Regions from separate parts of the Crassaminicella indica genome, predicted to be linked through region 1. Evidence: a T-box and tRNA genes for the amino acid it is inferred to sense, from the RefSeq annotation. Region 1 holds a T-box; the other holds one or more tRNA genes.
What was found. The T-box of region 1 lies ahead of asnS (asparagine--tRNA ligase). A T-box ahead of a tRNA ligase gene usually reads a tRNA of that ligase, here a tRNA-Asn.

Region 1 (4,155 bases):
TTAAAGGAATTACAATAACTGCTATAGAATATACAGATTCTAAACTTCCTAATAAACCTTCTTTAAAAATTTCTAACATAATAATGCACCTACCTGTCCTACCATAATTCCTACAATAACAGCTAAGCCAACTCTTAAAGCAATAACTTTCCCTATATTTGCATCTAATTTTTTGACAACTGCTGTCTCAACAAATAAAGAATGGGAAAAAGATAGCATAATTCCTATGGTAGTTATTTGCATAGGTGTTAATGATATAGCCTTAATTGCTCCTAGTGCTGCATATATATTCAAAGCATTTCCTAAAACCAGTACTATCGCAGCTTCTCCAGGCAAATGAAACACCCCCATAAGAGGCTTAAACACATTTGATATCCAGTCAAGAACTGGTGTATGTTTTAAAAAAGTTATAAAAATATATACAGGAATAATAATCTTTCCGAGCATCCATGTAGTCTCTATTCCCTTTTTAATACCTGTTTTAATAGAATCAATCACCTTTCCCAACCCCTTTTTACTTATACTTTCTTAAAACTCAGCATATTTTACTGTTCTTGGAAAAGGAATTACATCTCTTATATTACTCATTCCTGTAATATACATGATAAGTCTCTCAAATCCTAATCCAAAGCCTGCATGCTTCGTTCCTCCAAATCTTCTAAGCTCTAAATACCACCAATAATCTTCTTTATTAAGACCTAACTCTTCTATTCTCTTTTCTAGTACATCTATTCTTTCTTCTCTTTGACTACCACCAATAATTTCTCCAACTCCTGGAACAAGCAAATCAGCAGCTGCTACTGTTTTACCATCATCATTAAGTCTCATATAAAATGCTTTAATATCTTTTGGATAATCCATTACAAATACAGGTTTTTTATATACTTTTTCTGTTAAGTATCTTTCATGCTCTGTTTGAAGATCACAGCCCCATTCTACAGGATATTCAAATTTTGCATCAGCTTTTTTTAATATCTCAATAGCCTCTGTATAAGTAACTCTTACAAAATCAGAGCTGACAATATTATCTAATCTTTCTAATAAGCCCTTATCAATAAACTTATTGAAAAATTCCATTTCCTCTGGAGCATTTTCTAGCACATAATTTATTACATATTTGATCATATCTTCTGCCAATTCCATATCATCCTCAAGATCAGCAAAAGCAATTTCAGGCTCGATCATCCAAAATTCTGCAGCATGTCTTGCAGTATTTGAATTTTCTGCTCTGAAGGTTGGTCCAAAGGTATATACATTTCTAAAAGCTAGTGCATAGCTTTCCGCTTCTAGCTGTCCACTCACTGTTAAATTTGTTTCTTTTCCAAAGAAATCCTTCTTAAAATCTATATTTCCTTCCTCATTTCTTGGAAGATTTTCTAAGTCTAATGTAGAGACTCTAAACATTTCTCCTGCACCTTCACAATCACTTCCTGTGATAATTGGTGTATGAGTATAAACAAAGCCTCTTTCTTGGAAAAACTTATGAATCGCATAAGCTGCAATAGAACGCACTCTAAATACTGCTGAAAAAGTATTACTTCTTGGTCTTAAATGAGCAATAGTTCTTAAAAATTCAAAGGTATGTCTCTTCTTTTGAAGAGGATAATCTCTATCAGATGTTCCCTCCACTTCAATTTTTGTTGCTTTTATCTCAAATGGCTGTTTTGCACCTGGTGTTAATACTAGCTTTCCTTCTACTATAATAGAAGAACTTATTGTAAGCTTTGAAATTTCTTTAAAGTTATCTAAATTTTCTTCAAAAACTACTTGAAGGTTTTTAAAAAAGCTTCCATCATTCACTTCAATAAAGCCAAAAGCCTTTGATGCTCTTAAAGTCCTTACCCAACCTGAAATAGTAATCACTTGATCTTGATATTTCTCTGTTTGTCTATAAATGTCTTTAATCAATATTGTTTTCATGTTTTTTCTCCTCCTCAATCAAAAAGCCTTTCGTCTTATTAGGGACGAAAGGCTAAATTCCGCGGTACCACCCTTATTGCCAAATGGCCAACTCATCAGTACAAAAATACTTTTCAATGATAACGGTTTTAGCCGTCTAAGCCTACTTTCATAAATGATTTCGGTTAGAAACTCAGAGATGTTCTTCAGTACAGATCCCGTATCGGTCTTTCACCACCACCGACTCGCTTTGACGTTTTCTCATACCTACTCTTCTCGTCCTTGTTTTTTACAATATAGTTGTATCACTGATATTATAATATTTAGAAAATAATATGTCAAAACTTTTCCTATTTATTTTGCCCATAAATTTTTAATATATAAAAATATACCTATGCTTTTATATAATATGTTACAATGAGTTTAGTCCAATTTTTCGAGGTGATATCATGAAGCTTTCTGTAGAACAATTAAAGGATTCTAATCATTTTTTAAATATTATATTTGAAAATATTACATCTGCTATTTTTTTAGTAGACAAAAATATGAAGTTACAACAATTCAATGAACCTTTCAGCGTTTTATTCAATAAAAAAGAAGATAAAATAATTGGCAAACTATGTGGAAATATCATTGGCTGTCAATACTCAGTTGATGAAAATAAAAATTGTGGTACTACAAGCAATTGTGAAAGCTGTATTATTAGAAACTCTATATTAAAAGCATTTCATGATCAAACTCCCACCTTTAAAGAAATATTAACTAGAAATTTCTATATAAATGAAAAATCCATAAAAAAATATTTCCAATTTACTACCAAGTATATTAACTACAATGGTGAAGACATGGTTTTAGTTATATTAGATGATATTACAGAGCTTGAAAATAGCAAATTAGAGCTTCAGAAAAGAAATGAAATGATCGAAGCTTATCACAGCCGAATTCGAGATGAATTAGCCCTTGCTAAAAATGTTCAGCAAAATCTTATCCCAAATAAGCTCCCTCAATTAGAAGGAGTATCCTTGTCTGCTATCTACAAGCCTCTAGAAGAAATAGGTGGAGATTTATATGATTTTATAAAAATAAATGAAAACTCTTTAGGAATATTTTTAAGTGATATATCTGGTCACGGTGTTCCTGCTGCTATGATTACAGCTATGGTAAAAGCGATTATGGAAACGAGTAATTATCTTTTTCAGCATCCAGCAGCTTTTATTAACTATCTCAATAGAAAACTAATTAATATATCTGAAAACCTATACTTAACTGCATTTTATGGGCTTTATAATAATAAAACAAAAAGATTTACTTATATGAGATGTGGTCATCCTTATCCTTTAATCATTAGAAACGGGGAATGTATAGAATTAAAGGAAGGAGGAAGTACTATTTTAGGTGTTTTTGAAAATATAAACTTCGAAAGTAAAACAATAGCTCTTCAAAAAGGAGATAAACTCATCTTTTATACAGATGGATTAACAGAAACTAAAGAATATCCTCATACTATATCTCAAAAAGATCTTCATAGCATTTTATTAAAGCATTCTCATAAAAAAATAGATTCCTTCATAAACCATGTCTATGAAGAAATAATCAATTTAAGAAAAAGTAAAACCTTTGAAGATGATGTATGTATTTTAGGAATGGAAATACATGATTAGATCTAAAAAATGTATAGCAATCGCTATACATTTTTTATTTATATTTTAAATTTATTTATAGTTTCTTGAAGCTTTCCTGATAAACTTGCAAGCTGTTCTGCTGATGAAGATAGCTCTTCAAGTGTTGCAGATTGCTCCTCTGTAGAAGCTGCTACTTCCTCTGCTCCAGCAGCATTTTCTTCTGTAATACTTGCAATATTTTCAATATTTTCTCCTACAACAGCTGCATGTTCATTTAAATTTTCACAGGCAAGCGTTACTCCTTTCATATTATCTGTAAGATCTGAAACAGATTTTAATATATCTTCAAAAACATTTACCGTTTCTTTTACAGCGTTTTCTTGCTCTGTTACTATCAATTTTGCTTGTTCCATTTCCTTAACAGCATTTTCTACACTTGTCTGAATCTCATTTATCAAATCACTAATATTTTTAGTTGCTCTTCCTGATTCTTCTGCAAGCTTTCTTACTTCCTCTGCAACAACAGCAAATCCCTTTCCTGCTTCTCCTGCTCTTGCTGCTTCAATAGCTGCATTTAATGCTAACAAATTGGTTTGTTCAGCAATGCTACTGATTAACTCAATAATCTGCCCAA
Region 2 (4,155 bases), 1.2 Mb from region 1:
TTCTCAAACTAATTAGAAGGGTTCAAAAAAAACTTAATCTTAATAATTGTAAGCTAAAATCTGTAGAAGCGTATTTAGGTATTCATAGAAATGATAAAATTTCAGGTAAAGAAAGTGTTACCCTTTATAATCAATATGAAAAAGAAAAAAACAAACAAATAAAAGATATTATTCTGCTTCACAATTATGACGATCTATATTATTTTAGTAAAGCTTTTATGATATTAGATAAGATTCATATTGAACAAATTCTCCAAGCCTTTCCTCAAATTTTTCATATTTATAAAAAAAATACATGCTATATTTCAAAGCAATATATTAAAGACAATTCTTTTCATTTAGAAGGAGTCTATAAAAATAATCATATAAATAACTATATCGCTTATGAAAATGGTTTTTGTTTTGAATATGTAAAAAATACAAATACTTTCAAAATCAAAATTCCATTATATAAAGGTCGTCTTTCTTCTGGTGATAAATGCTTATATATTGATCTGTGTGATTTTTCATTTCCTTGTAGAAAAAATCAATCAAATGATTTCATTCCTGAAAATATTATTCTATTCAAACAGAACAATCATATAAAGCCTTTAGATATTCACTTATTTATATCAAAGCTTATACCATATATTTTTAATCAAATGCAATAAAAAACAAGCTCAAATGAGCTTGTTTTTTATTGGTGCCCAGAGGCGGAATCGAACCTCCGACACGGGGATTTTCAGTCCCCTGCTCTACCGACTGAGCTATCTGGGCAAATATTCATCTATATATTATATATGGTGGGCCTTCAGGGATTCGAACCCCGGACCTGCCGGTTATGAGCCGGACGCTCTAACCAACTGAGCTAAAGGCCCCTATAAAAAAAAATGGTGGGCTTGGGAGGACTCGAACCTCCGACCTCACGCTTATCAGGCGTGCGCTCTAACCACCTGAGCTACAAGCCCCAATCAATGGTCGAGGTGGCAGGATTTGAACCCGCGGCCCTCTGGTCCCAAACCAGATGCGCTACCAAACTGCGCTACACCTCGATTTTTTTTATGATTGGCAGGGGCAGAAGGACTTGAACCCTCGGCACGTGGTTTTGGAGACCACTGCTCTACCAACTGAGCTATACCCCTAAAATGGTGGGCCTTCAGGGACTCGAACCCCGGACCTGCCGGTTATGAGCCGGACGCTCTAACCAACTGAGCTAAAGGCCCTCATTTGGCGGAGAAGGCGGGATTCGAACCCGCGCACCGATTACTCGGCCTAACGGTTTAGCAAACCGTCCTCTTCAGCCTACTTGAGTACTTCTCCAAATCTGGCGGAGGGGGTGGGATTCGAACCCACGGCCCCTTTCGGAGTCACTGGTTTTCAAGACCAGCTCCTTAAACCACTCGGACACCCCTCCATATTTGGTGACCCATCCGCGGCTCGAACGCGGGACACCTTGATTAAAAGTCAAGTGCTCTACCGACTGAGCTAATGGGTCTTATGGCTGGGGTAGCAGGACTCGAACCTACGAATGCCAGAGTCAAAGTCTGGTGCCTTACCGACTTGGCGATACCCCATTATTTTATGGCGGGTCCACAGGGACTCGAACCCCGGACACACGGCTTAGAAGGCCGTTGCTCTATCCAGCTGAGCTATGAACCCTTATTGGAGCGGATGATGGGAATCGAACCCACGCTACCAGCTTGGAAGGCTGGAGTTCTACCATTGAACTACATCCGCATATCTTGGAGCGGAAGACGGGATTCGAACCCGCGACCCTCGCCTTGGCAAGGCGATGCTCTACCACTGAGCCACTTCCGCAATTAATTGGTGGAGGAGAGTGGATTCGAACCACTGAAAGCTTAGCTAACGGATTTACAGTCCGCCCCCTTTGGCCACTCGGGAACTCCTCCTAATTCTTTGGAGCTGGCGAAGGGAATCGAACCCCCAACCTGCTGATTACAAGTCAGCTGCTCTACCGTTGAGCCACACCAGCACATTTATTGGCGACCCGGAAGGGGCTCGAACCCTCGACCTCCAGCGTGACAGGCTGGCATTCTAACCAACTGAACTACCGGGCCATAATCAAATTTTAATGGTGGGCGCAATAGGGATCGAACCTATGACCCCCTGCTTGTAAGGCAGGTGCTCTCCCAGCTGAGCTATGCGCCCAAAATGGTGACCCATCCGGGAATCGAACCCGGGTTACCGCCGTGAAAGGGCGGTGTCTTGACCGCTTGACCAATGGGCCTTAATGGTTGCGGAGGCAGGATTTGAACCTACGACCTTCGGGTTATGAGCCCGACGAGCTGCCAGCTGCTCCACTCCGCGATATTTTGGTGCCGGGGACCGGAATCGAACCGGTACGGTCTGTAAGGACCGCAGGATTTTAAGTCCTGTGCGTCTGCCAGTTCCGCCACCCCGGCATTCTTTGGCTCCAAGGGTGGGACTCGAACCCACAACCTATCGGTTAACAGCCGAGTGCTCCACCATTGAGCTACCTTGGAACACAAACCAGCGGCGACCTACTCTCCCAAGGCGTCTCCGCCTAAGTACCATCAGCGCTGAAGGGCTTAACTTCTGTGTTCGGTATGGGAACAGGTGTGACCCCTTCGCTATTGCCACTGGATTTTTTTGAGGACAAGATATATTTTATCTCGTTTTTCGCAGTTTGTCAACACTTTTTTAAAGAATTTGCATTTTTTCAGTCCTACACAAATCCTTATACATACTAATGTTGAGTTAAGACAAAATTTATTTTACCACCTTGCTAGAATTTTGTCAACTGCTTTTTTATACCCTCAAAACTAAACAATGCATATTTTGGTCAAGCCCTCGACCTATTAGTATCGGTCAGCTAAAGACATTACTGCCCTTACACCTCCAACCTATCAACCAGATCGTCTTTCTGGGGTCTTACTGGATTAACTCCATGGGAAATCTTATCTTAAGGGGGGCTTCGCGCTTAGATGCCTTCAGCGCTTATCCCTTCCGTACATAGCTACTCAGCTGTGCCACTGGCGTGACAACTGATGCACCAGAGGTACGTCCATCCCGGTCCTCTCGTACTAAGGACAGCTCCTCTCAAATTTCCTACGCCCACAGCGGATAGGGACCGAACTGTCTCACGACGTTCTGAACCCAGCTCGCGTGCCTCTTTAATGGGCGAACAGCCCAACCCTTGGGACCTACTTCAGCCCCAGGATGAGACGAGCCGACATCGAGGTGCCAAACCTCCCCGTCGATGTGGACTCTTGGGGGAGATAAGCCTGTTATCCCCGGGGTAGCTTTTATCCGTTGAGCGATGGCCCTTCCACTCGGAACCACCGGATCACTAAGCCCGACTTTCGTCCTTGCTCGACCTGTGTGTCTCGCAATCAAGCTCCCTTCTGCCTTTGCACTCTTCGCGCGATTTCCGACCGCGCTGAGGGAACCTTTGGGCGCCTCCGTTACTCTTTAGGAGGCGACCGCCCCAGTCAAACTGCCCACCTGACAGTGTCCCAAAGCTGGATTCACAGCTTATGGTTAGAACTTCAGTATTACAAGAGTGGTATCCCAACGTCGACTCCACACACACTGGCGTGCATGCTTCTCAGTCTCCCACCTATCCTGTACATGTAATACCAAAATCCAGTGTCAGGCTACAGTAAAGCTCCACGGGGTCTTTCCGTCCTGCTGCGGGTAACCGGCATCTTCACCGGTACTACAATTTCACCGAGTCTATTGTTGAGACAGTGCCCAAATCGTTACGCCTTTCGTGCGGGTCGGAACTTACCCGACAAGGAATTTCGCTACCTTAGGACCGTTATAGTTACGGCCGCCGTTTACTGGGGCTTAAGTTCTGTGCTTCACTTTCGTTAACACTTCCCCTTAACCTTCCAGCACCGGGCAGGCGTCAGCCCCTATACATCGTCTTTCGACTTAGCAGAGACCTGTGTTTTTGCTAAACAGTCGCTTGGGCCTATTCTCTGCGGCCACCTCGGGCTTGCACCCTAACGTGGCACCCCTTCTCCCGAAGTTACGGGGTCATTTTGCCGAGTTCCTTAACAATAGTTCTCTCGCTCGCCTTAGGATTCTCTCCTCACCTACCTGTGTCGGTTTGCGGTACGGGCACCTACAATCTCGCTAGAGGCTTTTCTTGACAGTGTGGAATCAGTAAGTTCGCTACTTGTTTTTCGC

Region 2: it has a tRNA-Asn gene. The T-box ahead of asnS (asparagine--tRNA ligase) is inferred to sense a tRNA for this amino acid. The anticodon was not compared.

What each region holds. Positions count from the first base shown of each region.
Region 1 covers NZ_CP078093.1:1,304,745-1,308,899, reverse strand. Annotated here, with positions in the region: gene KVH43_RS06160 (nucleoside recognition domain-containing protein) at 1-79, opposite strand, end outside; gene KVH43_RS06155 (nucleoside recognition domain-containing protein) at 73-498, opposite strand; gene asnS (asparagine--tRNA ligase) at 529-1,920, opposite strand; T-box leader at 1,958-2,191, opposite strand; gene KVH43_RS06145 (SpoIIE family protein phosphatase) at 2,349-3,560, shown strand; gene KVH43_RS06140 (methyl-accepting chemotaxis protein) at 3,599-4,155, opposite strand, start outside.
Region 2 covers NZ_CP078093.1:67,585-71,739, forward strand. Annotated here, with positions in the region: gene KVH43_RS00310 (ribonuclease H-like domain-containing protein) at 1-650, shown strand, start outside; tRNA gene KVH43_RS00315 (tRNA-Phe) at 681-756, opposite strand; tRNA gene KVH43_RS00320 (tRNA-Ile) at 781-857, opposite strand; tRNA gene KVH43_RS00325 (tRNA-Ile) at 871-947, opposite strand; tRNA gene KVH43_RS00330 (tRNA-Pro) at 955-1,031, opposite strand; tRNA gene KVH43_RS00335 (tRNA-Trp) at 1,046-1,121, opposite strand; tRNA gene KVH43_RS00340 (tRNA-Ile) at 1,126-1,202, opposite strand; tRNA gene KVH43_RS00345 (tRNA-Ser) at 1,208-1,299, opposite strand; tRNA gene KVH43_RS00350 (tRNA-Ser) at 1,305-1,393, opposite strand; tRNA gene KVH43_RS00355 (tRNA-Lys) at 1,399-1,474, opposite strand; tRNA gene KVH43_RS00360 (tRNA-Gln) at 1,478-1,553, opposite strand; tRNA gene KVH43_RS00365 (tRNA-Arg) at 1,562-1,638, opposite strand; tRNA gene KVH43_RS00370 (tRNA-Gly) at 1,643-1,716, opposite strand; tRNA gene KVH43_RS00375 (tRNA-Gly) at 1,723-1,797, opposite strand; tRNA gene KVH43_RS00380 (tRNA-Tyr) at 1,805-1,889, opposite strand; tRNA gene KVH43_RS00385 (tRNA-Thr) at 1,898-1,972, opposite strand; tRNA gene KVH43_RS00390 (tRNA-Asp) at 1,981-2,057, opposite strand; tRNA gene KVH43_RS00395 (tRNA-Val) at 2,073-2,148, opposite strand; tRNA gene KVH43_RS00400 (tRNA-Glu) at 2,153-2,227, opposite strand; tRNA gene KVH43_RS00405 (tRNA-Met) at 2,232-2,307, opposite strand; tRNA gene KVH43_RS00410 (tRNA-Leu) at 2,314-2,402, opposite strand; tRNA gene KVH43_RS00415 (tRNA-Asn) at 2,409-2,483, opposite strand; rRNA gene rrf (5S ribosomal RNA) at 2,489-2,605, opposite strand; rRNA gene KVH43_RS00425 (23S ribosomal RNA) at 2,800-4,155, opposite strand, start outside.